DNA from 2 places in the Pedococcus sp. P2_E4 genome. Region 1 is predicted to be linked to the other one. Evidence: riboswitches for the same ligand, from Rfam matches in the RefSeq annotation. Region 1 holds a riboswitch; the other holds the start of a gene.
What was found. Region 1 has a riboswitch for cobalamin ahead of AC1DV7_RS07635 (ribonucleoside-diphosphate reductase subunit alpha). Riboswitches for the same ligand answer to the same signal wherever they lie in the genome.
Positions count from the first base shown of each region.

Region 2: linked by a shared signal. The riboswitch ahead of AC1DV7_RS04790 (prenyltransferase/squalene oxidase repeat-containing protein) and the one ahead of AC1DV7_RS07635 (ribonucleoside-diphosphate reductase subunit alpha) in region 1 are both predicted to bind cobalamin.

Region 1 covers NZ_JBFUEO010000011.1:16,096-39,955, reverse strand. The annotation lists gene AC1DV7_RS07675 (fluoride efflux transporter FluC) at 1-315, shown strand, start outside; gene AC1DV7_RS07670 (fluoride efflux transporter FluC) at 312-659, shown strand; gene AC1DV7_RS07665 (MFS transporter) at 729-2,273, opposite strand; gene AC1DV7_RS07660 (helix-turn-helix transcriptional regulator) at 2,373-3,338, shown strand; gene AC1DV7_RS07655 (VOC family protein) at 3,360-3,815, shown strand; gene AC1DV7_RS07650 (hypothetical protein) at 3,850-4,842, shown strand; gene AC1DV7_RS07645 (hypothetical protein) at 4,819-5,061, opposite strand; gene AC1DV7_RS07640 (VPS10 domain-containing protein) at 5,071-8,289, opposite strand; cobalamin riboswitch at 8,472-8,689, shown strand; gene AC1DV7_RS07635 (ribonucleoside-diphosphate reductase subunit alpha) at 8,827-11,343, shown strand; gene AC1DV7_RS07630 (ribonucleotide-diphosphate reductase subunit beta) at 11,340-12,386, shown strand; gene AC1DV7_RS07625 (hypothetical protein) at 12,474-12,668, shown strand; gene AC1DV7_RS07620 (MarR family winged helix-turn-helix transcriptional regulator) at 12,702-13,211, opposite strand; gene AC1DV7_RS07615 (hypothetical protein) at 13,471-13,926, shown strand; gene AC1DV7_RS07610 (beta strand repeat-containing protein) at 14,069-16,030, shown strand; tRNA gene AC1DV7_RS07605 (tRNA-Arg) at 16,151-16,223, opposite strand; gene AC1DV7_RS07600 (phosphoenolpyruvate carboxykinase (GTP)) at 16,699-18,534, shown strand; gene AC1DV7_RS07595 (sensor histidine kinase) at 18,628-19,881, opposite strand; gene AC1DV7_RS07590 (hypothetical protein) at 19,990-21,453, shown strand; gene AC1DV7_RS07585 (glycoside hydrolase family 32 protein) at 21,482-22,969, opposite strand; gene AC1DV7_RS07580 (universal stress protein) at 22,966-23,367, opposite strand; gene AC1DV7_RS07575 (ATP-binding cassette domain-containing protein) at 23,364-23,860, opposite strand, start outside.
Region 2 covers NZ_JBFUEO010000006.1:20,174-25,789, reverse strand. The annotation lists gene AC1DV7_RS04790 (prenyltransferase/squalene oxidase repeat-containing protein) at 1-1,133, opposite strand, end outside; cobalamin riboswitch at 1,235-1,360, opposite strand; gene ileS (isoleucine--tRNA ligase) at 1,727-5,029, shown strand; gene AC1DV7_RS04780 (acyl-CoA synthetase) at 5,075-5,616, opposite strand, start outside.

The DNA.
Region 1 (23,860 bases):
CTCCCCCACGTCTCGGGGGCCTTCGCGTGGTCGACGTTCCTCGTCAACGTCACGGGGTCGCTCGCCATGGGTGTCCTCGTGGTCTGGGTCCTGTCGATGGACCGACCGCACCCGTGGCTGCGACCCTTCCTCGGGGTCGGGGTCCTCGGGGGGTGGACCACCTTCTCGTCGTACGCCCTGGACACCCACGCGATGGTGCAGGCGGGGCACGGACTGGTCGCGGCGGCATACCTCGTGGGGTCGCTGGTGGCCGGGCTCGTGGCGGTGGGGCTCGGGGTCACGCTCGGCGAGCGGTTGTTCGGGCGGCGACCGTGACGTGGCTGATCGTCCTGGCGGGCGCGGCAGTCGGGGCACCCTTGCGGTTCCTCGTCGACCGCTGGGCCCGCGAACACACCCGTGCCGGCACGATCCTCGGCACGCTCATCGTCAACGTGGTCGGGTCGTTCGTGCTGGGGGTCGTGGCGGGGGTCTCCCACCCGGCTGACTGGCTGATGCCGTTGGTGGGCATCGGTTTCTGCGGGGCGCTCACGACGTTCTCGACGCTGGCCTTCGAGACGTGGGTGTTCCTCGAGGAGCGGGCGTGGCGGCCGTTCGCCGGCAACCTGGCGCTCTCGCTGGGGCTCGGACTTCCGGCCCTCTGGCTCGGCTTCGCCCTCTGACAGGCGAGTGAGCGCGAGGTGCGTCTCCCCAGCCGGGGACGAGCACATCGCGCTCACTCGGCGCACCACTCAGTGGCCCGCGCCGCCCTCCAGTGCCTCGGCCGGCAGGTGCTCGGGCAGGGCACGGGCCACGACGGCAGCCAACAGCATCAGCCCGACGAGCACGGCGAGGGCCACCTCGATGGCCGGCCGGAACATCTCGGCAGGCACCACCGACGCGTGCGCATCCACCACCGAGAAGAACAGCGACCCGACGACGGCCACCCCGGCGGCGCCGGAGAGCTGACCTGTCGTGGCGAACAGCCCCGAGGCCGAGCCTGCCTGGTCGACCGGCACGTCCGCGAGCGTGAACACCCCGATCGGCGACACCATCAGCCCGAACCCGGCACCAGCGACCAGCAGGCCCGGCATGAACGCCCACACCGACGTCGCGGCATCAGCCGAGTGGACCGTCACGCCGAGGACGACCGCGCCGAGGGCCCACGTCAGCGCCCCGATCTGCAGGACCCGCCGGCCGATCCGTGGCGCGAGCACTGCCACCGCGAGCCCGGCCGTCACCGTCGTCATGAGCGAGAACGGCACCCCGGTGAGCCCGGCCTTGAGCACCGACCAGCCCAGCCCGGCCTGGAAGTAGATCGTCTGGCAGAGGAAGTACGAGCTCATGGCCATGAACAGCAACGCATTCAGCCCGGACCCGGCTGCGAACCCACGACCTGAGTAGAGGCTGAGCGCCACCAGCGGCTCACGTCCCTCACGCTCGGACCGCCACTGGTTGCGCGCGAACCCGACGAGGACGGCGACCCCGGCGGTCATGACGGCATACACCCACAGCGGCCAGCCGAGCTCGCGCCCGAGGGTGAGCGGGTAGAGCACGGCGAGCAGGCCCGTCGCGAGCGTGGCGACGCCGCGCAGGTCGATCCGGGGACGACGCGTCGCCACCGACTCCGGCACCCAGCGCAGGGCGGCCGCGATGGCGAGCAACCCGAACGGCACGTTGACGAGGAAGATCGAGCGCCAGCCGAGGCCACCGAGGTCCGCCTCGGTCAGCACCGCACCGATGACCGGCCCGAGCACCGCGGACAGGCCGGCGAGCCCGGTGAACATGCCCATCGCCCTGGCCCGCTCGTGCGGCGCGTACATCACCTGCAGGCTCGAGAGCACCTGCGGGATCATCGCCGCGGCCGCTACTCCCTGCAGGGCACGGAAGGCCACGAGCAGCTCGGCGTTCGGCGCGAACCCGCACGCGGCCGACATCAGGGTGAAGCCGACCAGACCGCCGACGAACACCCGCTTGCGCCCGACCAGGTCACCGAGCCGCGAGCCGGTGATCAGACCGACCGCGAACGCCAGCGGGTAGGCCGCGACCATCCACTGCAGCTGTGCGGCACTCGCCCGCAGCCCCGCCTCGATGGTCGGCAGCGCGACGTTGACGATCGTCGTGTCGAGCAGCTCCATCGTCGAGGCGAGGAACAGGCTGAGCAGCGCGATGGTCCGCGCCCGCCCGAGCGGCAGCGCACCCCGCATGACCACCGCCTCACGGGGTGGCTGGGTCTGCGGCTGCGCGGATGCCGAGTGCTCGCCGTCGCCGTGAGCCGCCAGGATCGTGCTGGTCATGTCCTTCTCCTCGTTCTCGTCCGGTCGTCCTGCTGTCACGTCCGACGTTAGGGAGGCTTCCGGTCACTTTCTGACCGCTTGGTGAGGCACTCTGGATCCATGGCCAACACCAGCTCGCGCACCCTGCGACTCCTGTCGCTCCTGCAGACCCACCGGTTCTGGCCCGGTGGCGAGCTCGCGGACCGGCTCGAGGTCTCCGACCGGACCCTGCGGCGGGACATCGACCGGCTGCGCGAGCTCGGCTACCCGGTCGACTCGGTCCGGGGCGTCGACGGCGGCTACCAGCTCGGCGCAGGGGCGACGATGCCACCGCTGACCGTCGACGAGGACGAGGCGATCGCGATGGTCGTCGCCCTCAACGGCGCGGCGCAGCTGACCAGCGGCGAGCTGTCGGAGGCGTCCGTGCGGGCACTGTCGAAGGTCGTCCAGGTCCTGCCGCCCAAGCTGCGGCGCCGGGCGGAGGCCCTGCGGGCGGTCACCGAGGACTCGCCGTTCGCCGAGGCCCCGGCCGTGAGCGCCGAGGTCCTCGCAGCGGTCGCCCAGACCACCAGGGACACCGAGCGGGTGCGCTTCACCTACCACGCGCGCGGCGGCCAGGGTGCGGGCACGGACGTGCGCCGGCACGTCGAGCCCCACCGCCTCGTCACCGTCGGCCGTCGCTGGTACCTGCTCGGGTACGACCTCGACCGGCAGGACTGGCGGTCCTTCCGGCTCGACCGGCTCAGCGAGCCGCAAGGCACCCGAGCCCGGTTCCGGCCACGCGAGATCCCCGGCGGCGACGCGGCGGCATACGTGCGAAAGGGACTGTCCCGCAACGAGTCCGGCCTCGTGGTCCGGGCCCTGGTGCACGCCCCGCTCGAGGAGGTCGAGCCTCGGACGGGCCGCTGGGGGCGGCTGAGCGTCGTCGACGAGCGCACCTGCCGGATCGAGATGGACGCCGTGGACCCGCGCTGGGCGGCCTTCGGCCTGGGCGTGATCGGTGCGCCGTTCACCCTCGAGGAGGGCACCGCCGAGCTGCGGGCGGCCCTGGCGGACTGGTCGGCCCGGTTCACCGCCGCTGTCTGACCTCGCTGGGACACTGGGACCATGTCCACCACCTGGCAGCTGACCGTCGACTGCACCGACACCGCCCGGCTCGTGACGTTCTGGTGCGAGGCCCTCGACTACGTCCCCGAGCCCGCGCCCCCCGGCTGGGCCAGCTGGCTCGACTACTGGCGTGCCGGCGGCATACCCCAGTCCGAGCTCGAGGGCGCCGAGGCCGGCAGTGGCGCGATCGTCGACCCCGAGGGCGTCCGACCGCGGATCTGGTTCCAGGAGGTGCCGGAGCCCAAGGCGGTCAAGAACCGCCTGCACCTCGACCTCCGGTTCACGCCCGGTCGCGAGGCGATGCCGTATGCCGAGCGGCGCGCCGCCGTCGAGGCCGAGGCTGAGCGGTTGGTCGCTCTCGGCGCGAGCGTGGCCTACGTCAACGCCCCCGAGGGAGCCGACTACTTCGCGATGACCCTGCGCGACCCTGAGGGCAACGAGTTCTGCGTGGTGTGACGGGGTCGGCGCCGACACCTGAGAGGCTGTCGCCGTGCTGACGACCAACGACGTGGCGAAGTGCGAGCAGTGGTTCGTCGACCACGGCCTGCCCTACTTCGTGGAGTCCGGCCACGAGGCGATCCAGCGAGCGCTGGCCCCGCGCATCGTCGGGCTGTGGGCGGCGTTCGCGGCGGTGCCGGCGGTGGCCGTCACCATCGTCGCCCTGAACCTGGGCGCGAGCGCCGGCGAGGCCGTTGCGCTCGGGCTGCTGACCGCGGCGGTCGTGGCGCTCGGCCGAGCGGTGCGGGTGTTCCGGGTCGGGCGGATCGGTCGCTGGGCGCTGGCCCACGCGTGGGAGAACCGCTCCCTGATCGGGCCACTGGCGACCCGCGCCCTGCCGTTCCTGTTGCTGTTCATCACCTTCCTGTTCATCAACACCGAGGTGTGGCAGGTGTCGTCGGCACTGCCACGGCACCTGTTGTGGTCCTGCGTCGGCATCTTCGCGCTGCTGGCCGTGGCGTTCCTCGCACCCTCGTTCCGCAGCGAGATCGAGCGAGTGGGCGCCGAGGTCGAGGGTGAGCAGCTCGCCGCCACCTGTGAGGGCACGCCGGTCGCGTCGGCCGCGCGCGAGATCCTCGCCGAGCCCCACCTGGCCAGCGAGGTCGCCGGCATCCGGCTGCCCCCGCTGCAGCGACGCAACCTCATGCTCATGCTCTTCATCGCCCAGGCGATCCAGATGCTGTCGCTGGCCCTGATCGTGTTCGCGTTCTTCGTCGTGTTCGGCTCGATCGCCATCCGCCCCAGCGTCATCGAGGCGTGGGTGGGGACGGCGCCGCGCTACACCGGACCGTTCCACCTCGTCAGCGACGAGCTGTTCTCCGTCGCGATCTTCCTGTCGGGCTTCGCCGGGCTCTACTTCACCGTCCAGGCTGTCATCGACCAGAACTACCGGCGCGAGTTCTTCTCCCGCATCGAGCACGACCTGCAGCGGGCCATCGGTGTGCGCAAGGTCTACGTCGCCCTACGCGCCCACCTCGCCGGCTGAGACGAGCCGCCTCCGGTCACGCCGCGCGAGCACCGAGAACAGCACCGCCACCGCGAGCCACCCCAGCGCGAACAGCCGCTCGGCCGACCCGTCGCCACCGTCCGGCGAGGCCTCGAACAGCGACTCGATCCAGGTCGGCCAGATCGCCGTCACGACCGTCAGGACGAGGGCCACTGCGGCCAGGACCAGCTCGGTCCACATGCGGGTTCTCAGGCTCACGGCCTTCTCCTATCCGTAGAAGCGGGGTAGCGACAGCAGGTTGTTGGTCGTGGTCGCGTCAGCAGCCGTCGAGAGGTACTCCAGGGGATGCTGCTGGTCCGGCTCGAGCGTGCGCACCCGGGCCCTGGTGCCATCGGGGCCGACGGTGTAGACCTCGGTGCCCGCCTGGATCCGGCGGATCACCTCCTGACGGGTCATCGTGTAGGTCGTCGCCCCGTCCGTGAGCCGCAGCTTGAGGATCCCGGACGGGTAGGGGTACTCGTGCGCGAGCCGCACATGGGTCGCACGCATCGACACGATCCCCGTGGCCTGGGTGTAGTACAGCCCGCGTCCCATGGTCGAGGCATAGAGCCGGTGCGTCGCCGGGTGGATGCCCAGCCCGGTGACCGGCACTCGAGGCAGGTCGTACTCCCCGAAGCTGTCGTTGGCCCAGTACCAGGTGGACCCCCGGTCGTTGCTGCGGAAGACGCCGATGTCCGAGCCGACGTACAGCACGTCAGGGTTCTCGGTGTCGACCACGACGTCGAGCAGCGCGATGTTCGGCAGCCGCATGGCCGCGGTCGTGCCGTTGCACGCTGCCCACGTGGCGCCACCGTCGGTGGACCGGAAGATGTGCGGGTCGGTGGCGCCGAACGTGACGTACACCCGGTTCTTGTCGAACGGGTCGACCGTGATCGCCGTGGCGTAGACGGCCGGCAGCCGGTTGGCCGCGGTCGCAGGCTCGGTCCACGAGGCACCCGAGTCACTGCTGCGGTAGACGCGCCCCTCGGAGGTGACGACGTAGACCCGGCGGGCGTCGGTGCTGGCAAAGGCGACCTTCGAACCCCGGTGCGGCAGGGTGAAGACCGACGTCCAGTCGACGCCGGCGTTGGTGCTGCGGTAGATCCGGTGTCGTGCGGCGTAGCTGGCCGTCACCACGTCGTTCGCGTCCTTCACCTCGTCGGACACGGTGGCGGCACCGACGACGATGGACCCGTCACCCGGCTTCACCGCGACATGCGCGAAGGACGCCGCCTTGGTGTTCCGGTTCTGCGAGGCCCACCAGTCGGTCAGCCCGCCCGTGGGGTTGCTCCACCCGACCCCGCCGTTGGTGCTGCGGCGCAGCTGGCCGTCACCCGGCGAGACGAAGACGTGGTTGGAGTCGTTGGGATCGATGACGAACATGCCCCACTCGTTGCCGCCACCGTGGTCGGCCCACACCGACGACCCGTTCGTCTGGATGATGCCCTGGTCCTGGGTCGCAGAGCCGACGAGGAAGGACCCGGTGCCCGAGATGCCCAGGCTCATCAGCTGGGTGGCGACCAGGTTCGAGCTGCGCAGCGACCAGCTCGAGCCGTTGTCGGTCGTGCGATAGACCCCTCCGTCGCAGCAGACGTAGGCCACGTCGTCGTCCGAACGGTGGAAGACCATCTGGTGGTGGTCCGAGTGGGTGCCCGGCGACGCGACGTAGGTCCACGCGTCGAACGAGTGCTTCATGTCCACGCTCGCGAGGTAGATGTGCCGTCGCTGACGCGGGTGCACGGCGACGAGGCTGCACCACTCGTCGTACTTCGTGCCCACGCTGCCCGGCGTCTTGAGCCACTCCTCGCCGAGGTCCCCACTGATCAGGGTCGTCGCGGAGTTCTTCCCGAGCTTGGCCACGACGAAGTTGGACCCGCCCTCACCCGAGCGCCCGATCGCGAGCTTGATCCACCCGACGTCCGACCCGGTGGGCATCTGCTCCGTGAAGCCGAAGATGATCGCGAACACCTTGACCCTCGGACCCGTGAGCCGGGTCCAGTGGGCTCCGCCGTCCAGCGTCTTGTAGACCGCGTCGTCGTGGATGCCGGCCAGCATCACCAGAGGGTTGTCGTGCTTGATGACGAGGTCCGTGGCGCGGCCCGGGAGCAGCTGGTCCCAGGTGTAGGCAGGGACCCCGCCCAGGGTCACTGCGAGACCGGGCCTGCCTCGGTAGACGCCGGCATCCGTGGCCAGGTAGACGATGCTGCTCGTCGTCGGGTGCACCACGACCTTGTTGGTGCGGGCGCCGACCTGCGCGGCCGTGCCGATCTGCCGCCACGTCGACCCGGCGTCCGAGGACTTGAAGACCCCCACGCCGCCGTACGACGGGCTCCAGCCGGGGGTGTCCTCACCGGTGCCTGCGTAGGCGACGTTGCCGTTGCTCGGGGCCATCGCCACGCCACCGATCGCGAGGCTCTCCTCGAACTTCCAGGTCGCCCGCCAGGTGTCGCCGCCGTTGGTCGACTTCCACACCCCACCGTTCGCCGCGCCGGCGAGCAGGACGTTGCTGTCCGAACGGTGCATGGCGATCGACTTGACGCGGCCGTTGATGTTGGTGGGGCCCAACGGGAACCACGGTCCCACCCGGTTGGCCACCCGGGCCAGGATGGGCCAGTACGGCCAGAGCCGGTCGACCCCGATGACGTCGCGCAGGTCGCCGAGGCGCACGAGGATGTCGTCGAGCACCGACCACTGCGGGTTGCCTCCGAGGGGCGCAGGCGGCAGCGAGCGACCGAGCTCGCGCACCGCGGCACGGTGCGCGGCGACAGCCTGGTCGAGCCGGCGTCGTCCCTCCTCGCCGGCCTGGTCGGTGTGGTGCCGAGTGGCGAAGTAGTCGCGGAACGCGGCGCGGTCCGCGACGTCGGACACGGACGCGATGTGCCCCGTGGCCACGGCGTCGGCGACGGTGCGGCGCAGGAACATCTCGAGCCCGACCCGTCGCAGGGTGTCAGGCTCCTTGGGAAGCGCCACGGCGGCATAAGTGCCGGGGCGGTCCACGCGCCCCCACACATAACGGTCCTGCGGGTTCCAGCCCGAGGCGTCGACGAGGGCCCACGCCTCGCGCTCGGGGTCGTAGCGCATCAGCCTCGCGGTGCGCGGGTCGAGGGCTGCGACACCGCGACGGGGGCGGAGCTTGAGCGTCCGGGACAGTTCGTCGCTGGTGGCGGTCACGGACACCGCACGGGTGAGGAAGACCTCGCGGTCGGCATGGCCGGGCGGGTCGGTGGCCTCGGCCTTGGCCCGTCCCCCGCGACCCAGCAGCACGATGGCCTCGTCGATCGGGCCACCGCCGGGGTCGAGCCGCTCGACCCTGGCCTCGCGCATCACCTCGACGTGGGCCACGGCGGCGTCGCGCACCCGGTCGAGCTCGACGTGGTCGTTGCTGCCGTGGACCTGGCGGAACCACTCCGCCTTGCGGCCCATGTCCTCGAAGAACTGCTCAGGCATCGTGATGGCCCCTCGTCTGCAGGTTCTTGACGCCGATGAGGCGCAAGCTCAGCCTGTCCTCGCAAGACGTACCTGACATCGACCAAACGACGTACAACACAGCCAAAGGCCCGGGTCGCCCACCCGACACGCCGGGACACGCGGGCACAACATCTGGTGCCACGGTTTGGGAGGTGGCCCCCTATATGGTGGCGACAGCTGGTCCGAAGCCGTGATCCAACGGCTTCGGGGCAAGAGGGAACCCGGTGCGAGTCCGGGACTGCCCCGCAGCGGTAAGTGGAAACGAACGCCGTCACCAAGCACTGGACGCGAGTCTGGGAAGCGACGGCCAGTAGGCCCCGTCGGCACCTGCCGACAGCCGTCCACGAGTCCGAAGACCTGCCAGCAACCGCGCACACCGTGCGCGGTGTGGTCGTGACCTCGAGGGCGGGTCCATCGACAGCGCAGCAGCGACCTCGGCACCGCCGGGCGGTCGCCTCGCGTCGTCGCCTCCTCCGCGGTCCCGGCCCATCGGAACCGCTCGCGAGGAGAGAGCAGATGACCCTGACCCCCGCTGCACCCGACGAGGTGCAGGACCCGGTCGCCCCCACCCGGCGTACCCAGATGCAGGTGCGCAAGCGCAACGGAGACACCGAACCCGTCGACGTCATGAAGATCGTCCGGGCCGTCGAGCGCTGGTGCGACGACCTTGCCGAGGTCGACCCCATGGCGATCGCCACCCGCACGATCAGCGGGTTGTACGACGGGGCGACCACGGCCGAGCTGGACCGGCTCTCGATCCAGACCGCGGCCGAGATGACCTCGGCGGAGCCGGAGTACTCGCGGCTCGCGGCCCGGCTCCTGTCGAACTACATCGACAAGGAGGTGCGGGGCCACCAGATCGCCTCGTTCAGCCAGGCCGTGCGACTCGGGCACCTCGAGGGCCTGATCGGCGACGAGACCGCGGAGTTCGTCGAGCGCAACGCGCGCAAGCTCGACCACGCCATCGACCTCGACGCCGACCGCCGGTTCGAGTACTTCGGCCTGCGCACCGTCTACGACCGCTACCTGCTGCGCCACCCCCAGACCCGCGACGTCATCGAGACGCCCCAGTACTGGCTGCTGCGCGTGGCCTGCGGCCTGGCCCGCACCGCCAGGGAGGCGATCGACTTCTACCTCCTGATGTCGTCGCTGTCGTACCTGCCGAGTTCGCCGACCCTGTTCAACTCCGGCACGCAGCACACCCAGATGTCGTCCTGCTACCTCGTCGACAGCCCGCAGGACTCGCTCGACTCGATCTACGACCGGTACTCCCAGGTGGCCAAGCTGTCGAAGTTCGCCGGTGGCATCGGGATCTCGTGGTCGCGGGTTCGCTCGCGCGGCGCGCTGATCCGCGGCACGAACGGCCACTCCAACGGCATCGTCCCGTGGCTGCGCACCCTCGACTCGTCGGTCGCGGCGGTCAACCAGGGCGGGCGTCGCAAGGGCGCCGCCTGCGTCTACCTCGAGCCGTGGCACCCCGACATCGAGGAGTTCCTCGAGCTGCGCGACAACACCGGCGAGGACGCCCGTCGGGCACACAACCTCAACCTGGCCAACTGGATCCCCGACGAGTTCATGCGGCGGGTCGAGGCCGACGAGCAGTGGAGCCTCGTCGACCCGAACGCCGTGCCCGAGCTCCCCGACCTGTGGGGCAAGGACTTCGAGGACGCGTATGCCGCCGCGGAGCGCGACGGGCGCGTCGTGCGCACCGTGAGTGCGCGTGAGCTCTACGGCAAGATGATGCGGACCCTGGCGCAGACGGGGAACGGCTGGATGACGTTCAAGGACGCCTCCAACCGCACGTGCAACCAGACCGCCGAGCCCGGCAACGTCGTGCACCTGTCCAACCTGTGCACCGAGATCATCGAGGTATCGAGCAACGACGAGACGGCCGTCTGCAACCTCGGCTCGGTCAACCTCGCCCGGCACCTGACGGCGCAGCGTGACGGAATCGACTGGGAGACACTGCGATCCACCGTCCGCACCGCGGTCACCTACCTCGACCGGGTCATCGACATCAACTACTACCCGAGCACCGAGTCCGCGGCCTCCAACCCGCGCTGGCGTCCGGTCGGCCTCGGCATGATGGGGCTGCAGGACGTCTTCTTCGCGCTCCGGCTGCCGTTCGACTCCGCCGAGGCGAAGGAGCTGTCGACCCGGATCTCCGAGGAGGTCTACCTCTCCGCCCTGGAGCGGTCCGCCGAGCTGGCGGCGGAGCACGGTGCGCACCCGGCATACGACCAGACGAGGGCTGCGCGGGGCGACCTCCAGCCCGATCTCTGGGGGGTGACCCCGACCCAGACCGAGCGCTGGGGCGCGGTGCGGGCGGCGATCGCCGAGCACGGCCTGCGCAACAGCCTGCTCGTCGCGATCGCGCCCACGGCGACCATCGCGTCGATCACCGGCGCGTACGAGTGCATCGAGCCGCAGGTGAGCAACCTGTTCAAGCGAGAGACGCTCTCCGGTGAGTTCCTCCAGGTCAACACGGCGTTGGTGCGCGAGCTCAAGGCCCGCGGCCTGTGGACCCCCGAGGTGCGCGAGGCGATCAAGCGCAGCGAGGGTTCGGTCCAGGGGATCCTCGACCTGCCCGAGGACGTGCGGCTGCTGTTCCGCACCGCCTGGGAGCTGCCCCAGAAGTCGCTGATCGAGCTCGCGGCCGCGCGTCAGCCGTACATCGACCAGAGCCAGTCGCTCAACCTGTTCCTGGCCTCGCCCACCATCGGCAAGCTCAGCTCGATGTACCTGTTCGCGTGGAAGGCCGGCCTCAAGACGACGTACTACCTGCGCTCGCGTCCGGCGACCCGCATCCAGCAGGCGACGGTGTCCGTCGGCGCCAGGGCTGCCTCCGTGCCGGTGGGGACTGCGCCCGCCTTGCCCGCGCCGGTGGGCACCGCACCCCTCGCAGCCGCGGCGGTCGTCGCGCCGACCGCTCCGGCGGCGGCCATCGCTCCCACCACGCCCACCCCCTTCACCGACGAGGAAGCCATCGCGTGCTCCCTCGAGAACCCCGAGACCTGCGAGGCCTGCGAATGACCACCACACACGCCACCACCCAGTCCGACACCCCTTCCAGGACCCGGATGCTGCTCGACCCCGGCATGAACCTCACGCTGCGGCCGATGCGCTACCCGCACTTCTACGAGAAGTACCGCGACGCCATCAAGAACACGTGGACCGTCGAGGAGGTCGACCTGCACTCCGACCTGGCGGACTTGAAGAAGCTGACCGAGGCCGAGCGGCACCTGGTCAGCCGGCTCGTGGCCTTCTTCGCCACGGGCGACACCATCGTGGCCAACAACCTCGTGCTCAACCTGTACCAGCACATCAACTCCCCGGAGGGCCGGCTGTACCTGAGCCGTCAGCTGTTCGAGGAGGCGGTGCACGTGCAGTTCTACCTGACCCTGCTCGACACGTACGTGCCCGACGAGCAGCAGCGCGCAGAGGCGTTCGCCGCGGTCGACAACATCCCGTCGATCAAGCACAAGGCCGACTTCTGCTTCCGGTGGATCGACTCGGTCTTCGAGCTCGACGCGCTCGAGACCCGGGAGCACCGCAAGGCGTTCCTGCTCAACCTGATCTGCTTCGCCGCCTGCATCGAGGGGCTCTTCTTCTACGGCGCCTTCGCGTACGTGTACTTCCTGCGTTCCCGCGGGCTGCTCAACGGCCTCGCGTCGGGCACCAACTGGGTGTTCCGCGACGAGTCGATGCACATGTCGTTCGCGTTCGAGGTGGTCGAGACGGTGCGCGCCGAGGAGCCCGACCTGTTCGACGACCAGATGGCGGCGGACGTCCGCCAGATGCTGCGCGACGCGGTCGACGCCGAGGCGCAGTTTGCCCAGGACCTGCTGGGCGGCGGGGTCGCCGGGCTCTCGACCGGCGACATGCGGCTGTACCTCGAGAACGTGGCCGACCGGCGGCTGCAGCAGCTCGGGCTCGAGCCGGAGTACCGCTCGAAGAACCCGCTGGCGTTCATGGAGCTGCAGGACGTGCAGGAGCTGTCGAACTTCTTCGAGCGGCGCGTCTCGGCGTACCAGGTCGGGGTGAGTGGGTCCGTCGGGTTCGACGACGAGTTCTGACCGACCCCCACAAGCAGGTATGCCGGGTGGTCACCGCAGGGGGCCGGCCACCCGGCATACCCATGCCCGAACCGACATGATGGGGACATGAGCCGCCGCCTGTCCCTTGCCATCGGGGGGATCCTGTTCGCCGTCGGAGTCCTCTGGACCCTGCAGGGCCTCGGGATCGTGGAGGGCAGCTCGATGAGCGGCGTCAAGCTCTGGGCCGCGATCGGCCCCTTCGTCGCCCTCATCGGCCTGGTCGTCGCGATCAGCGCCGGCCGCGGCCGCCGCCAGCCCTGACGCGGACCCCAGCTCAGGCGAGCGGCGGTGCGCCTACTCCTTGGGGGGACAGCGCCGGGTCGCATCGTCGGGCGACTCCTCGGCCGCGACGTGGTCCGCATCGAGGGCGGCGCCCAGGATCAGGTCGGCCGCCTGCGCGAGCCACCCCGACATCTCGGGGGCAAGGGCTGCGAGGCGATCGTCCAACGTCTGACCGAGAACAGCCTCCCACTGGCCGTTCGCCCACTCGCGCTGGCGGATCCCCGTCGGCGTGGGACGCAGGAGCAGGCTGCGCCGGTCGCTGGGGTGGGGCACCCGCGCCAAGAGACCCGCCTCGACCAGTCGGTCCGCGACGCCGGTCACCGACCCCGGGGTGATGCCGAGCCTGCCCGCCAGCTCCTTGGGGGTCAGCTCACCGGCCTCGACCAGGTGAGCCAGGGCAGTCAGCTCGGTCGTCCCCAGGTGAAGCCGCGAGGCGATCGCACTGCGCATCCGGTCGGTCGCGAAGACGACATGGCGTAGCTCGGCCCCCAGGAGCCGGGCCGCCTCGTCCGCCTGCATCATCCTGCTCCGAATCGTCGTGTGGAGGTCACCTGTGGATCCCCAAGCGCATCATGGCCGACCGCTCCTGCCCGCCAAATCCGTGAGCGTACCGGCTGACCGAACGGACTACTGACCCATGGCCTGTCAGGTCGTTTACGCGCCAACTAGTTTGGTTCGCAAAGTGATTGACGTAGTTTCCTCATGACAGCAGTGATCAGCCGGTGGATACCCGCAAATCCTTTGCTTGACGTCCGCTGGACCCCGAAGCCTTGGAGCAGTCATGCGAGCAGTCAGCAGGAAGAAGAAGGTCGTCGTCCTGGCGGCCGCCATGGTCGGCATCGGCGGCGCAGCCTTCGCCTACTGGACCACCACAGGCGATGGCACAGGTGAGGCCGCCACCGGCACCACCGTGGCGGTCACCGTCAACCAGACCAGCACCGTCACCGGTCTGCGGCCGGGCGGAACGGCCCAGGCCCTGAGCGGCAACTTCGACAACCCGAACTCCGGCCCCGTCTACATCGGCGCGGTGTCGGCCCTGGTCACCGGCACGGACAAGGTCGGCTGCGACGCCACCGACTACACCGTCGCCGGCACGGCGACGGTGAACGCCCAGGTTGCCGCTGGCAATGGCGTGGGCTCCTGGTCCGGTCTGACCATCGCGTTCAACAACAAGCCGGCCGCGAACCAGGACGCCTGCAAGGGCGCCACCGTGAGCATCAGCTACTCGACGAGCTAGGGCTTTCCCGGGAGGTGCGGCAAACGCGCCTCCCGGGCCCGCTCCCCCTGCCTGACCGGCGGCCCCACCGCGACCGAACCGTGTGCTCCTGCACTTGAGGCCGGTGGCCCGCTGGACACCCCTCGAGGACCAGGTGAACCTGATGAGGCTGCGCGTCTGGCTCATCACGCTGGCCACCGCCGGTGCCTTGGCGGTGGGTGGACACGCCTGGGCGTTCTGGACCACGTCGGCTGCCGGGGCCGGGACCGCCGCCGTGGCCAGCCTGACCGCTGCGACGCAGGTGACTGCCACCTCACCGCCGGGCAGCGACACGGTCGACGTGGCCTGGAGCGCCGCGCAGCTGTCCACCGGGGAGCCGGCCCAGGGCTACTACGTGACCCGGGTCCGCAACGGGGACGGGGCGAGCACCCTCGCGTGCGGCACCTCGACGACGACCCCGACCACGGCCCTGGCTTGCACCGACAGCGCCGTCCCGGATGGGGCCTACCGGTACGTCGTCACGGCCGTGCACTACAGCTGGACCGCCGTCAGCAGTGCGAGCAACACCGCGACCGTCTCCCACGACACCTCGCCGCCGACCGTCGCCGTGACCTCGATCTCACCGTCCCCCAACCTCAACGGGCTCAACAACTCCAGCCCCGTCACCGTCACCCTGGTGGCCACCAACCCGGGGGGCTCCCCGGTCGTGTCGATCACCTCCTGGGTCGACGCAGAGGCTCACACCACGGTGAACGCTGTCACCACGGCCGCGCACGTGACCGGCGACGGCGCCCACACGGTGTCCTACTACGCCACCAACCTCGCCGGCGTGAGCAGCCCGACCCAGACCCAGCCCGTGACGATCGACACCACGGCCCCGTCGGTGACCATCAACCAGGCCACGACCCAGCCGGACCCCACGGCGAGCTCACCGATCACCTTCACGGTCGTCTTCAGCGAGACCGTCACCGGTTTCGCGGGCTCGGACGTGTCGCTGACCGGCACTGCAGCCGCCACGACGGCGACGGTGACAGGCAGCGGGACCACCTATTCCGTGGCGGTCAGCGGCATGGTCGGCGACGGCACGGTGCGGGCCACCATCGGCGCCGCCGGGGCGCAGGACGATGCCGGCAACGGCAACACGGCCTCCACCAGCACCGACAACACCGTCACCCGCGACGCGACCGCACCTGCCGCCCCCGCGGCCCCCACCCTGACCGCAGCGAGCGACACCGGGCCCTCGTCGACCGACGGCATCACCAAGGTCACCGCGCCCACCCTCACCGGCACGGCCGAGGCCGGGGCCACCGTCACCGTGTACGACGGCACCACCTCGATCGGCACCGGGACGGCCACCGGCGGCACCTACTCGATCACGAGCCTGGCGCTCGTTGCCGGAACCCACACCATCACCGCGAAGGCCACCGACCAGGCCGGCAACCAAGGACCTGCCTCGGCGGCCACGACCGTCGTCGTCGACATCACGCGACCTACCGTCAACATCACCCAGGCCGCCACCCAGGCGGACCCGACGAGCACCTCGCCCATCAACTTCACAGCCGTCTTCAGCGAGGCCGTCACCGGGTTCACCGGCAGCGGGGTGACCCTGAACAGTGGTGGGCAGAGCGCAGATCCCAGCACTGCCACCGTGACCGGCAGTGGAACCACCTACAACGTCGCCGTCAGCGGCATGACCCACAGTGGCGCCGTCATGGCCGGGGTCAATGCCAACGCGGCACAGGACCTGGCCGGCAACCTCAGCATGATGTCGACCGGTGGGGGCCCCACCCGGATCGTGGACTACACCGACACGACCGCGCCCACCGTGAGCATCACCGCCTTCACGACCGCGGGACGGATCGCCACCATCACCGGAACGGGAGGCACCAACCCCGGTGACGCCGCATCGGTCACCGTGGTCCTGTGCACCACCAACGCGTACCCGTGCACGGCGCTGCTGACCAAGGCCACCCTCACCGCCAGCGTCAACCCCGCCACCGGGGCGTGGACCATCACGTCCGGAGACCTCGGCATCAACCTCGCGCTCTACGCACGCGCCACGCAGGTCGACCTCTCGGGCAACACCGGCACGAGCAACATTGCCGGGCCCAAGTCCACCCTGTGACGAGCCTGGCGCGCGATCGACGGCGGGGCGCCAGCGGCCCCGAACCTGCCCCGGGCAGAGCAACAGCCCCGGCCGTGTGGATCGGCGCGGGGCTGTTGCGGATTCTGTCTCAACACAGAGTGCGCCCGAAGGGATTCGAACCCCTAACCTTCTGATCCGTAGTCAGATGCTCTATCCGTTGAGCTACGGGCGCGAATGTCGCCCCGGAGGATCCTTGTGGGACTGCCGGAGCAACGACGGGAAAGACTACCGGGTCACCCCCACGTCCACGAAATCGCACGCCGGCACCTCGAGTGAGCACGATGTGCGTCACCCGGGCCGGGGTTGCGCACATCGCGCTCACTCGAGGACGCGACCCGCGCGACAGACCTCAGGCGACGAGTTCCGTCCCGACCCCCGAACAGCGAATCCGCAAGGAATTCAACGAGATTCGGCCGTCTTCTTGCAAGGCTTGCAAGAAGACGGCAACGTCGGATGGCCTACCGGCAGGTTGTGAGCGGATTCACGAGCGATCTCCGCCCTCCGTGGTACCGACCACTGTGGGCCGCGGCGTACGGTGGCCAGATCAGCAGCGTTCACCATGTGGACATCGAGATCGATGTCGCGTGGACGCTCCACCTCACATCCGGGACCCCAGTTCTCCCCGGGCGAAAGGGACGGCCGATCAGATGACGACCGAGGCGACGAAGACCGACCAGCGCGCAGGGGGCACCACGCACGCCCGCCTGCAGGCCTGGGTCGACGAGGTGGCAGCCATGACCACCCCCGACCACATCGAGTGGGTCACCGGCTCCGACGCCGAGTGGACCCGCCTCACCGACAAGCTCGTCGCGGCCGGCACGTTCGTGCAGCTCGACGAGGAGAAGAAGCCGAACAGCTTCTATGCAGCCTCCGACCCGACCGACGTCGCCCGGGTCGAGGACCGCACCTACATCTGCTCCGTGGACGAGAAGGACGCCGGGCCCACCAACAACTGGATGGACCCGAACGAGATGAAGGACCTCATGCGCGGGCTCTACGCCGGCTGCATGAAGGGCCGCACGATGTACGTCATCCCGTTCGTCATGGGCCACGTCGAGGCCGAGAACCCGATGTTCGGCGTCGAGATCACCGACTCCGAGTACGTCGTGGTGTCGATGCGCGTCATGGCCCGCTGCGGTGTCAACGTGCTCCGCCGCATCGAGGAGCTCGGCGACAAGGCCAAGTACGTCCCCGCGCTGCACTCCGTCGGCGCCCCGCTCGAGCCCGGCCAGCAGGACGTCAAGTGGCCCTGCAACCCGGAGAAGTACATCGTCCAGTTCCCCGAGGAGCGGATGATCTGGTCGTTCGGCTCCGGCTACGGCGGCAACGCCCTGCTCGGCAAGAAGTGCTACTCGCTGCGCATCGCCTCGGTGATGGCCCGCGACGAGGGCTGGCTGGCCGAGCACATGCTCATCCTCAAGCTCGTCTCCCCCGAGCAGCAGGTCTACTACATCGCCGCTGCCTTCCCGAGCGCCTGTGGCAAGACCAACCTCGCGATGCTCGCCCCGACCATCCAGGGCTGGAAGGTCGAGACCCTCGGCGACGACATCGCCTGGATGCGCTTCGGTGAGGACGGCCGGCTGTATGCCGTGAACCCCGAGTTCGGCTTCTTCGGCGTCGCCCCCGGCACCAACGAGCACACCAACCCGAACGCGATGAAGACCATCAACAAGGGCAACTCGGTCTTCACCAACGTCGCCCTCACCGACGACGGCGACATCTGGTGGGAGGGCCTCGAGAACACCCCCGCGCACGCCACCAGCTGGAAGGGCGAGGACTGGACCCCTGACTCCGACGAGCTGTCCAGCCACGCCAACAGCCGCTACTGCACCCCCATCGAGCAGTGCGACATCCTGGCCGACGAGTACTACGACCCCAAGGGTGTGCCGATCTCGGCGATCTTCTTCGGGGGCCGCCGCAAGACCACGGTGCCCCTCGTGACCGAGTCGCGGGACTGGACCCATGGCACCTTCATGGGGGCCACGCTCTCGTCCGAGACGACCGCGGCCGCGACCGGGGCTGTCGGCGTGGTCCGCCGCGACCCGATGGCGATGTTGCCGTTCATCGGCTACAACGCCGGCGACTACTTCCAGCACTGGATCAACCTGGGCAAGGACGCCGACGCGTCCAAGCTCCCGAAGATCTTCTACGTCAACTGGTTCCGGCGTGACGAGGACGGCGGCTTCCTGTGGCCGGGCTTCGGCGAGAACAGCCGCGTACTCAAGTGGGCCATCGAGCGCATTGAGGGCAAGGCCGCAGCGGTCGAGACCCCCATCGGCCACGTGCCGACACCCGAGTCGCTCGACACAGACGGTCTCGACATGACCGCGGCCGAGCTCGAGCAGGCGCTCGCGGTCGACCCCGAGGAGTGGAAGGCCGAGATCCCGCAGATCGAGGAGTGGTTCGCCAAGTTCGGTGACAACCTGCCCACCCAGCTCCAGGTCGAGCTCGACGGCCTGAAGGCCCGCCTCGGCGTCGAGTGACCGAGGTGAGCTAGCCCGTATGCCGCCCGCGCGGCATACGTCGAAAGGCCCGGAACCGCTTGCGGTTCCGGGCCTTTCGCGCACGTGGCGGGTTCAGCCGGCCTGCTCCCGGTCGTGGGCGAAGTGGCTCGCGGGCACCCGCACCGCGACGTCGGTGCCCGCGTCGGAGGTGCGGATCTCGACGGTGCCGCCCATCGCCGCGACGATCTGGTGGACGAGGTAGAGCCCCAGGCCGACGGCCTCGTCGTCGCCGGTGCCGACGCCGCGGCGGAACGGTGCCAGGGCCCGCTGCAGCCGGGTGGGCTCGATCCCGTCGCCGTGGTCGGCCACCCGGACCTCGACGGTGACGCCGAGCCTGCGGATCGCGACCGACACCAGCCCTCCGTGACGCGTGTGCTGGAAGGCGTTGTCGACGAGGTTGCGCACGACCTGCTGGAGGCGCTCGTGGTCGAGGGTGCAGACGGTGGACGGCAGGTCCAGCTGCAGGTCGTGGTTGCGGCGGTGCCGGGACGACGCGTCGAGGGCGCGCGCCACGGTGAGCGCCACGTCGTCGTGGCGCGGGCGCACCGCGAGCGCGCCCGGCCGGTCGGAGTGGTGCGACAGCAACCCGTCGACCAGCTCCTCGACGCGTTGACCCTGGCTCTCGATGTCCTCGAGCAGGGTGTCGAGGTGCTCGTCGTCGAGCCGGTCACGCTTCTGGCGGGCGGTGCGGGCCGAGCCGACGATGACGGCGAGCGCACCACGGAACTCGTGGGCGACCGCGGCGATCCCGCGCTCCTGCAGCTCCAGTGCGTCGGCCAGCGCCAGAGACTGGTCGCGGTGCTCGGTCGAGCGCCGGACGAAGAGGCGGCTGAACACCCACAGCACCCCCGCCACCCCCACCAGCGTGCTGACCACGAAGGCGTAGTTGACCAGGGCGGTCTGCTCACCGGTGATCAGCTCATGGACCCACGCCTGCAGGGCGACGACCCCGACCGACAGTGCGAAACCCAGGGCGACACCGCGCTGGCCGTACCGCATCGTCGCGTCGGCGACCACCGTGAACGCCACACACCACGAGACGTTCGGCTGGAGGTGGGCGAACCCGACGGCATACCCGACGATGAGCAGGAGGTCGACGACGAAGCCGACGTGCAGCAGGGCCTTGCTCGACCACCCGGTCCGGCGCCCCCAGAACCACAGCGGCACGCAGGCCAGGGTGAGCATCGCCATGGTCGACCAGGCGAAGGCTGCCAGCGCAGCGTTGGGGAAGTCGGTCAGCTCGATCAGGACCAGCCCGGCCACCAGGCCGAACAGGCGCAGGACGGCCACGAGCCGCTCCACCTGACCTGCCGACAAGACCAGCACCCTGCGATCCCTTCGCCCGTCCCCACCAAGGACGATATCGGGCACAGGGGCCCAGCGGGCCCGCACCCGACAGACCCGTGGAGGGCTCGGCCCGGCATACTCGCGAGCATGGCTCACACCGGAGTGGTCTTCCCCGAGGTCAACGGCAAGCGCAGCACCTCGGCGCTCGGCCGAGCGGTGGTCGCCGACGCGCTGCGCCCGGTCGACCAGGTCGGAGCGCAAGCGGCCGAGCGCGAGACCAACTGGCGTCAGGGATATCTCGCGCACTTCCGGCGGATGGTCGAGGCAGGCCTGCTCCGGGACGGCGAGGCCGCGGTCGACGTGGCCCGCGCGGGGCTGGCCTCGCTGCACGATCGGATGCGCGCCACGACCCTGGCCGGTGAGGTGCCGCTGGACGAGGTCTTCGCGGCCACGTCGCCGGCGCTCGACACGGCCACCGTGCGCGGCACGGGTGAGCGGACCACGGAGCTCAGCCTCCCGCTGCACGGCCAGCGGTTGCGTGGTGACGCGCTGCGCCGCCAGCTCGACGACTGGTCGGCGCGAGGCATCCTCGAGCCGTCGGCGGCCGACGCGGTGCGCGCCGTCCTGGCCAACCCCGACTGGCTCGACCTCAGCGACCAGCGCGTCGTCGTCCTGGGCGCCGGCGCCGAGATGGGCCCGCTGCGCTCGATCCTGTCGTGGGGTGGCGAGGTCGTGGGCGTCGACCTGCCCCGGCCCGAGATCTGGACCCGGCTCCTCGAGGTCGCCGGGAGCTCGGCCGGCACGCTGCACGTCCCGGTTCAGCAGGGTGCCCGATGGTCCTCGCACGACCTGGCAGCCCACGCCGGGGCCGACCTGCTGCACGGCCTCCCCGCGATCGCGGACTGGCTGGGTGCCACGAAGGGTCCGCTCGTCCTGGGCAACTACGTGTATGCCGACGGCGCCACGAACGTCCGCGTCTCCACCGCGGTCGACGCGCTGAGCCTGGAGCTCCTGCGTCGCCGCAGCGACGTGGCGCTGGCCTTCCTGGCCACCCCGACCGACGTCTTCGCGGTCCCCGCAGCTGCCGTCGAGCACTCGACCCGCAGCTACCGGTCGCCCAGCCGGCCGATGCGGCTCGTCCGGCCGGCCCTGCGCACCCTGAGCGGGGGACGGCTGCTGCGGCGCAACTACGCGCCGGGGACCGACCCCGGCATCAACGACAGCCTCGTGCCGCAACAGGGACCGAACTACGCCCTCGCCAAGCGCCTCCAGCGCTGGCGCGCGACCGTGGCCCGGCGTGACGGCGTGGCCGTGTCGCTCAACGTGGCACCGCCGACCCGCACCCGCTCGGTCGTCAAGAACCGCGCGCTGGCCAGCGCCTACGCGGGCGCCCACCGGTTCGGGATCGAGGTCTTCGAGCCTGCGACGAGCAACACGCTCATGGCGGCCCTCCTGGTCCACGACCTGCGCACGGCGGCGGCGCAGCCGACCACGCCGTGGCGCGAGGAGGCGACCGGCGCGGTGCACGGAGGTCTCTGGCGCACGGCATACGAACCCCGCAGCGCGCTCGGGCTCGCCGTGGTGCTCGGGCTCGGTTCGGCCCGCACCTGAGGATGACGCACCTCACGCTGACGGCACCTCACGGTGAGATCGGGGTGACCGTGGCCCGCAGCGTGCGCGGCGCACCGCCACTGCTGACCAGCGCCACGCTGGTGTAGCCCCCGGCGGGGAACACCAGGTCGGTGATCGACACGGTGCCGTCCTGGGCCAGCACCTCGACCGAGTAGCGATCGACCAGGACCCGCAGCACGGTCTCGCCGGGATCGAGCGGCGCGCTCTCGACACTGGGGAAGAGCTCGTGCACGGCCGCCCCGGACCGGGTCCGGTCGACCACGAGCCGGGGCGGGTCGGCCGCGACGACGATGCTGGTGAGGGCTCCGTCGGAGCCCCGCAGCTCGAGCCCCGCCTGCTCCGCCGGGCCCACGTCCACCTCCACCTCGAGGTATGCCGCGCCGCCGGGCAGCGAGGCCACCCTCCCGCCACCCACGACCTGGGACTGCTGGCCGCGGGTGAGTCTTGCGATCCCGACGAGCGCCTGGGCCAGGCGCGGCCCACGCGGTCCCGAGACGAGCGTGAGCTCGCGGGGCGCCGTCATCTGGCCCCGCCACGCGACGGTCGGCACCGCCTCGGCGTACTGCCAGTTGCCCATCCAGCCGAGGAGGATCCGGCGCCCGTCGGCCAGGCCGTTGTAGGTGACGCCCGCGTAGTTGTCGCGGCCGTGGTCGAGCCAGGCGACCTCTTCGTCGCCGACGGGGGTGAAGGTCGTGCCGTCGAAGTGACCGACGAAGTACTGCGTCCCGGACGGACCCGGGAGCGTGCCCGGGGTGAGGCTCACCAGCAGCGCCCAGAGCACCCGCGAGGGATCGCCGTCGACGGCGAGGGGGAACAGGTCCGGGCACTCCCAGACGCCCGACCGGGCTCCACGGCCGCCGACGTCGCTGAGGTGGGTCCAGTCCCGCAGGTTGGGCGAGCCGTAGATGCTGACCCGGTGCTCGGTCGGCCAGACGACCACCATGCGCCAGGACCGGTCCGGCTCGAACCAGAAGACCTTGGGGTCGCGGAAGTCACGCGCGTCGCGATCCAGCACGGGGTTGCCCGCGTACTTGGACCAGGTCCGGCCGCGGTCGGTGGAGTAGGCCAGCGACTGCGCCTGGACGCCCTCGCGACCTGCGGCTGACGTGGAGGCGCTGGTGTAGACAGCCACCATGGGCGGGGTGTCTGCGGTGCCGAAGCCCGATGTGTTGTGGTCGTCGAGGACGGCGCTGCCGGAGTAGACGCCCTCGTGGGCATCGTGGGGGATGGCGACGGGCTGCTCGGTCCACGTCACCAGGTCCGGGCTGGTGGCATGGCCCCAGCTCATGTTCCCCCACCGGTCGCCCTCGGGGTTGTGCTGGAAGAACAGGTGGAAGACCCCGTCGGCGTAGAGCAATCCGTTGGGGTCGTTGAGCCAGTTGCGCTGCGGGGCGAAGTGCGCGACCGGGGCTGGGGATCCCGCGGCCGCATCGACGGAGCACCCGGCCTGCTGACCGGGTGCTCCGTCGGATGGGACCGCGTCCTGCGGAGTCAGGTTGTCGCCTTGACCGCGAGCACCGGACAGTTGGCATCGAGCAGGACCTGCTGGGAGGTGCTGCCCAGGAAGAGCTTGCCGACCGGCGTCCGCTTACGGACCCCGATGACGATGAGGTCCGCCGACTTCTCCGCGGCGACCCGCAGGATCTCCTCGGCCGGCGCCAGCGCACCGGTCGACTGGGTCACCTCGTGCTCGATGCCGGCCTCGGTCAGCTCGGCCTCGATGGCGTCGATGTCCTGGGGCGTCGCGAAGGACGTGGAGGCGAAGTTCCCGCTCTGTCCGGTGTTGACCACCACCAACGAGGCCCCGACCAGGAGCGCCTCAGCCTTGGCTCGCTCGAAGGCCGCGACCCCCTCGGGAGTGGGGATGTAACCGACGACGATGGTCCCGCTCATGCCGCGGACTCCAGCTTCTTGGCTCCCGTCATGATCGCCACGCCCTCGCCCATGTCATGGGTCTGCGGCGTGATGACACCGGCCCGGCCACCGAGCCGCTGGATGTGGATGCGGTCCGCGACCTCCCACACGTGCGGCATGTTGTGGCTGATGAGGATGATCGACAGCCCCTTTTCGCGCAGCTGCTTGACCATGTCGAGCACCATGCCCGACTCCTTGACGCCCAAGGCGGCGGTCGGCTCGTCGAGGACGACGACCTTGCTCCCGAACGCAGCCGCACGGGCCACGGCGACAGCCTGGCGCTGGCCACCCGACAGGGTCTCGACGGCCTGACCCATGTTCTGGATCGTCTGGATGCCGAGGTCCTGGACCGACTGGCCCGCCCGCTTCTCCATGCCGCTCTTGTCGAGCATGCGCAGCACGGAGCCGAGCGGTCCCTTGCGACGCTCCTCACGAGCGAGGTAGAGGTTGCTCGCGATGTCGAGTGCCGGGA
Region 2 (5,616 bases), on a different contig from region 1:
CCGGCGGTGTTGGCGTTGTACTGGCCGTCCTGGTTGAGGAACCCACCGTTCGCGGCCTGGCGGGAGGCGAGGTTGTTCAGCGCCTGGACGGTCTGCGGGTCGAGGGCGCCGAGCAGCCCCACCAGCGCCTGGGCGGCGAAGGCCGTGGCGTCCGTGTCGCTGGTGCACGGTGCCTGGGCGTCGTCGAGGTTGCCCCTGAAGCCGCCGTCCGTGCACTGCTGAGCCAGCAGGTAGTCCACGGCCGTGTCGGGAACCGAGCCGGTGGCACGGCCCAGGGCGATGATGTCGAGGGCCTGTCCGATGGTGTTGGAGTAGTCGCCCGAAGGGTTGCTCGGGTCACCGAAGTTCGACTGGTCCGAGAAGCGGCCCGACGGTGTGAGGAGCCCCTCGAGGCGCGCCACGAGGTCCTGCGTGCCGAAGTCGGTCGGGTCGCCGCCGTGGGCCACGACCCCGAGGACGAGCTTGCCCAGCGGTCCGGCGTAGGTCTCGGGGCTGGACGGGTCGGAGGGGGTGGGGGTGCCGACGTAGCTGTTGACGTTGCCCGCGAGGTAGTCCAGGGCCGCGTCCGCACCGGTCTGGCCGACCTTCGCCCCGTCGAGCGCGAGGATCGCGTCGATGGTGTTGCCGCCGTCGAAGAACGTCGAGGCGGGGTAGTTGTAGTGGTTGCCCCGCGTGGCCAGGGTGCGCACGATGAAGCCACCCGCGTACCCGGCCTGCTGGGTCGGGGTGCCGGGGACGATGCGGGCTGCCCCCGCGCGGAACGGGACCTGCTTCGAGGAGGGGGCGGCAACCTTCGACCCGCGGCCAGCGCCCGGGGCGGAGGGGGCGGAGGTGGCGGTGGCGGTCGACGTGCCCGCGGTGGTGCTGGTCGAGCTCGGGGAGCCGGCGCCGGTCGGCGAGGTCGGCGACGCCGGGGACCCGGTGGTGGTGGACGAGCCGGTGCCGGTCGAGGGGGTGCTCGACCCGGGGGCCGGGTCTGTGGTCTGCGTGGGGGCGGGTGCCGTCGTCGTGACGGTCGGCTCGGTCGTGGTGGCGAAGGCCGCTCCGGGCGCCAGGAGGGAGATGGCCAGGGCCAGCCCTCCGGTGGTCGCGACGACGCGGGCCGGGCGGGCCCGACGGATGGTGTGCTGCATGGTGCCTCTTCTTGCGAGCGGTGTCGCGACGGGTGCACCGGCAACCAGAGAACGTGAAAACCCCCGCGTCGCTGCTGCGACGTCGGGGGCGGCCTCGGACTGGTGTCCGGGCTCCGCCCCGCGTACCTCGACGGAAATGGAGCCGCTCCGCACTCCAGGCATTCCGGCTCCCGCCTCGGTGGGCGGCTCACGGTTGCGGGTCAGCGCCGGAATCGGACCGGCTTCCCCTGGGTTGCGTCGTGGTGTTGCCCTGGGGCAACGCCGCCACACTACACCGCCGGGGGCTCGGTCAGACCCCCACCGGGAATGGCGCAGCGTGCGGTTGGTCACGGCCGCTAGACTGCTTCCCACAGGCGTTGAACCGGCCATCACCGGTGAGCCTCCGGAAGAACGGGAGCACCCGGCAAACCGCCAGGCTCCTCACTAGAACCGGACGGGTGGGCCCGTCACAGCCTCTGGCAAGAGCGGTCGTGTGCCGTGTCCGGTTGTCCCGGGCGCGACGGCGACAAGCGAGGTGGCACCGCGGTGGCGCCGGGAGATCCCGGTGACGTCGTCCTCGTGGACACACGAGTTGACGAAGGACCGCCGACACCATGGCTCAGCAGGCCCAGCCGATCTATCCCAAGGTCTCCAGCGACCCCGGCACGACTGGTGTGCCCGCGTCCCCGAGGTTCCCCGAGATCGAGGAGCGCGTCCTCAAGTACTGGGACGAGGACGGCACGTTCGTCGCCTCGGTCGAGAACCGCTCGGCCGGCACCGACGGCGACAACGAGTTCGTCTTCTACGACGGGCCGCCGTTCGCCAACGGCCTGCCGCACTACGGCCACCTGCTGACCGGCTACGTCAAGGACCTCATCCCGCGCTACCAGACGATGCGCGGCCGCCGGGTCGAGCGGCGGTTCGGATGGGACACGCACGGGCTGCCCGCCGAGCTCGAGGCGATGAGCCAGCTCGGCATCAAGACCAAGGACGAGATCCTCGAGATCGGCATCGAGGAGTTCAACGCCAAGTGCCGCGAGTCGGTGCTGAAGTACACCGGGGAGTGGCGTGAGTACGTCACCCGCCAGGCCCGCTGGGTGGACTTCGACAACGACTACAAGACGCTCAACCCCGACTACATGGAGTCGGTCATCTGGGCGTTCAAGTCCTTGTACGACAAGGGTTACGTCTACGAGGGCTTCCGCGTCCTGCCCTACTGCTGGAACGACCAGACGCCGCTGTCGAACCACGAGCTGCGGATGGACGACGACGTCTACCAGATGCGGCAGGACCCGGCGGTGACCGTCGGCATGCGCCTGTCGACCGGCGAGCTCGCGCTCGTGTGGACGACGACGCCGTGGACCCTGCCTGCCAACCTCGGGATCATGGTCGGTCCTGACATCGACTACGTCGTCGTCGAGTCCGACTTCACCGGGACGACCGAGCGCTACCTCATCGGTGAGGCTCGCCTGGCGGCCTACGCCAAGGAGCTGTTCGGCCCCAACGAGACCGACCCGGCGTCGCGGGTCGTGGAGCGGCTCAAGGGCAGCGACCTCGTCGGCCGCTCGTTCACGCCGCCGTTCTCCTACTTCGTGGGGCACGAGCGCGCCCACCACGTGTTCCCGGCGGAGTTCGTCACCACCGAGGACGGCACCGGGCTGGTCCACACCGCCGGCGCCTTCGGTGAGGAGGACAAGATCGTCACGGATGCGGCGGGCATCGAGCCGGTCGTGCCGGTCGGTCCCGACGGCTGCTTCACGTACCCCGTCACGGACTACGAGGGCGTGCAGGTCTTCGACGCCAACGCGATGATCATCGACCACCTCAAGGCCCGTACCCGTGGCGAGGGCGACGTCGGGTCGGTCACCGAGGGCACGGTGCTGCTGCGCCGCGAGACCTACGACCACTCCTACCCGCACTGCTGGCGCTGCCGGATGCCGCTGATCTACATGGCGGTCTCGAGCTGGTTCGTCGAGGTCACCAAGTTCAAGGACCGGATGCTCGAGCTCAACGAGCAGATCGACTGGGTCCCTGACCACATCAAGCACGGCCAGTTCGGCAAGTGGCTCGAGAACGCCCGCGACTGGTCGATCTCGCGCAACCGCTTCTGGGGCAGCCCGATCCCGGTGTGGCGCTCGGACAACCCCGCGTACCCGCGGATCGACGTCTATGGCTCGTTCGCCGAGCTCGAGGCCGACTTCGGGGTGGAGGTCACCGACCTGCACCGGCCGTTCATCGACCGGCTGACCCGACCCAACCCCGACGACCCCACGGGCCAGTCGACGATGCGTCGCGTCGAGGACGTCCTGGACGTGTGGTTCGACTCGGGCTCGATGTCGTTCGCACAGGTGCACTACCCGTTCGAGAACGCCGACTGGTTCGAGCACCACTTCCCGGGCGACTTCATCGTCGAGTACATCGGCCAGACCCGTGGCTGGTTCTACACGCTGCACGTCCTGGCGACGGCGCTGTTCGACCGCCCGGCGTTCTCGGCCTGCGTGTCCCACGGGATCGTCCTGGGGTCCGACGGCCAGAAGATGTCCAAGTCGCTGCGCAACTACCCGGACGTCCGCGAGGTCTTCGACCGCGACGGCGCGGACGCCATGCGCTGGTTCCTCATGTCGTCGCCGATCCTGCGCGGCGGCAACCTCGTCGTGACCGAGCAGGGCATCCGCGACGGGGTCCGTCAGGTCATCATCCCGTTGTGGAACACCTGGTACTTCTTCTCGCTGTACGCCAACGCTGCCGAGGGAGGGAACGGCAGGGGCGGTGAGGGCTACGAGGCGAAGTGGTCGACCGCGTCCACGGACCCGCTCGACCGCTACCTGCTCGCCAAGCTCGGGCAGTTCGTCGCGACCATGCAGGAGCAGCTCGACGGCTACGAGGTCGCGAACGCGTGCGAGACGACGCGCGGCTTCCTGGACGTGCTGACCAACTGGTACGTCCGCCGGTCGCGGGAGCGGTTCTGGGACACCGGGTCGGGTTCGGGCGCGGAGCAGGCCTTCGACACGCTCTACACGGCGCTGGAGGTCGTATGCCGTGTGGCTGCGCCGTTGCTGCCCCTCACGACCGAGGAGATCTGGCGCGGGTTGACCGGCGGTCGCTCGGTGCACGTCACCGACTGGCCGGACGCCACGGACCTGCCGGTCGACGAGGCGCTGGTGTCTGCCATGGACCGCGCGCGGGAGGTGTGCTCGGCGGCGTCGTCGCTGCGCAAGGCGGGCGGACTGCGCGTCCGACTCCCGCTGCAGGACCTCACCGTGGTCACGGCGAACGCCGCGTCGCTCAAGGACTTCGGTGCGATCGTGGCCGACGAGGTCAACGTGCGCACCGTGACCCTGCGCGACATCACCGAGGCCAGCGAAGCCGACTTCGGCGTGTCGCAGCGGCTCAGCGTGAACGCCCGCGTGGCCGGTCCGCGGCTGGGTCGTGACGTGCAGCAGGCCATCAAGGGCAGCAAGTCCGGCGACTGGTCGGTGGCGGCCGACGGCACCGTGACGTCCGGTGGGCTCGAGCTGGTCGAGGGGGAGTACACCCTGGAGACGGTGGTCGACGCCGACCAGCAGGGTGCTGCCCGGGCGACCGCGATGCTGCCCGGCGGCGGCTTCGTGGTCCTCGACACGCAGGTGACGGCCGAGCTGGCCCAGGAGGGTCTGGCCCGCGACATCGTCCGTGCGGTCCAGCAGGCGCGACGCGACGCCGGCCTCGAGGTCTCCGACCGGATCTCGCTGACGGTGACGGGCTCCGAGGCTGTGTGGGAGGCGACCATCGCCCACCAGGGGCTCATCATGCAGGAGACCCTGGCGACCCAGTTCGGCTCAGCCGCGCAGCTCGACGCCCTGCCGTCCCGCGAGGACGTCACCGAGGCGACCGTGGGCGACGGGGAGCCGGTCCGTCTCAAGGTCATGAAGCTCTGACCCGCGGGGGCCGGACCCACCGGTCCTGGCCCGGCCTGGGACGCCTCAGCCGTCCTCGGAGGCCCGCAGGCCGGTCTTGATCTCGGTCTTGAGCACCTTGCCCACCTTGGAGCGAGGCAGGTCCGACCACACGTGGACGGCCTTGGGGGCCTTGACCCCGCCGATGCGCGCCTTGACGAAGGCGACCACCTCGGCGGGGTCGACGCTGCGGCCCGGCAGTGCCTGGACCACTGCCTCGACCCGTTCGCCCCACTTCTCGTCCGGCAGCCCCACGACCGCACAGTCCTGGAGGTCGGGGTGCTGCATGAGCGCCTGCTCGACCTCCGTCGAGTACACGTTGAAGCCGCCCGTGATGATCATGTCCTTGGCCCGGTCGACGATGAACAGGAAGTTGTCGGGGTCGAGGTAGCCGATGTCGCCGGTGTGGTGCCAGCCGAACCGCGACGCCTCGGCCGTGGCGTCGGGGTTCTTGTAGTAGCCGGGCATCACCAGCGAGGACCGGACCACGATCTCGCCCCGCTCGCCCGGCCCCAGGACCTGGCCGTCGAGGTCCATGATGGCCACGGTCACCAGCGGCGCCGGCCGCC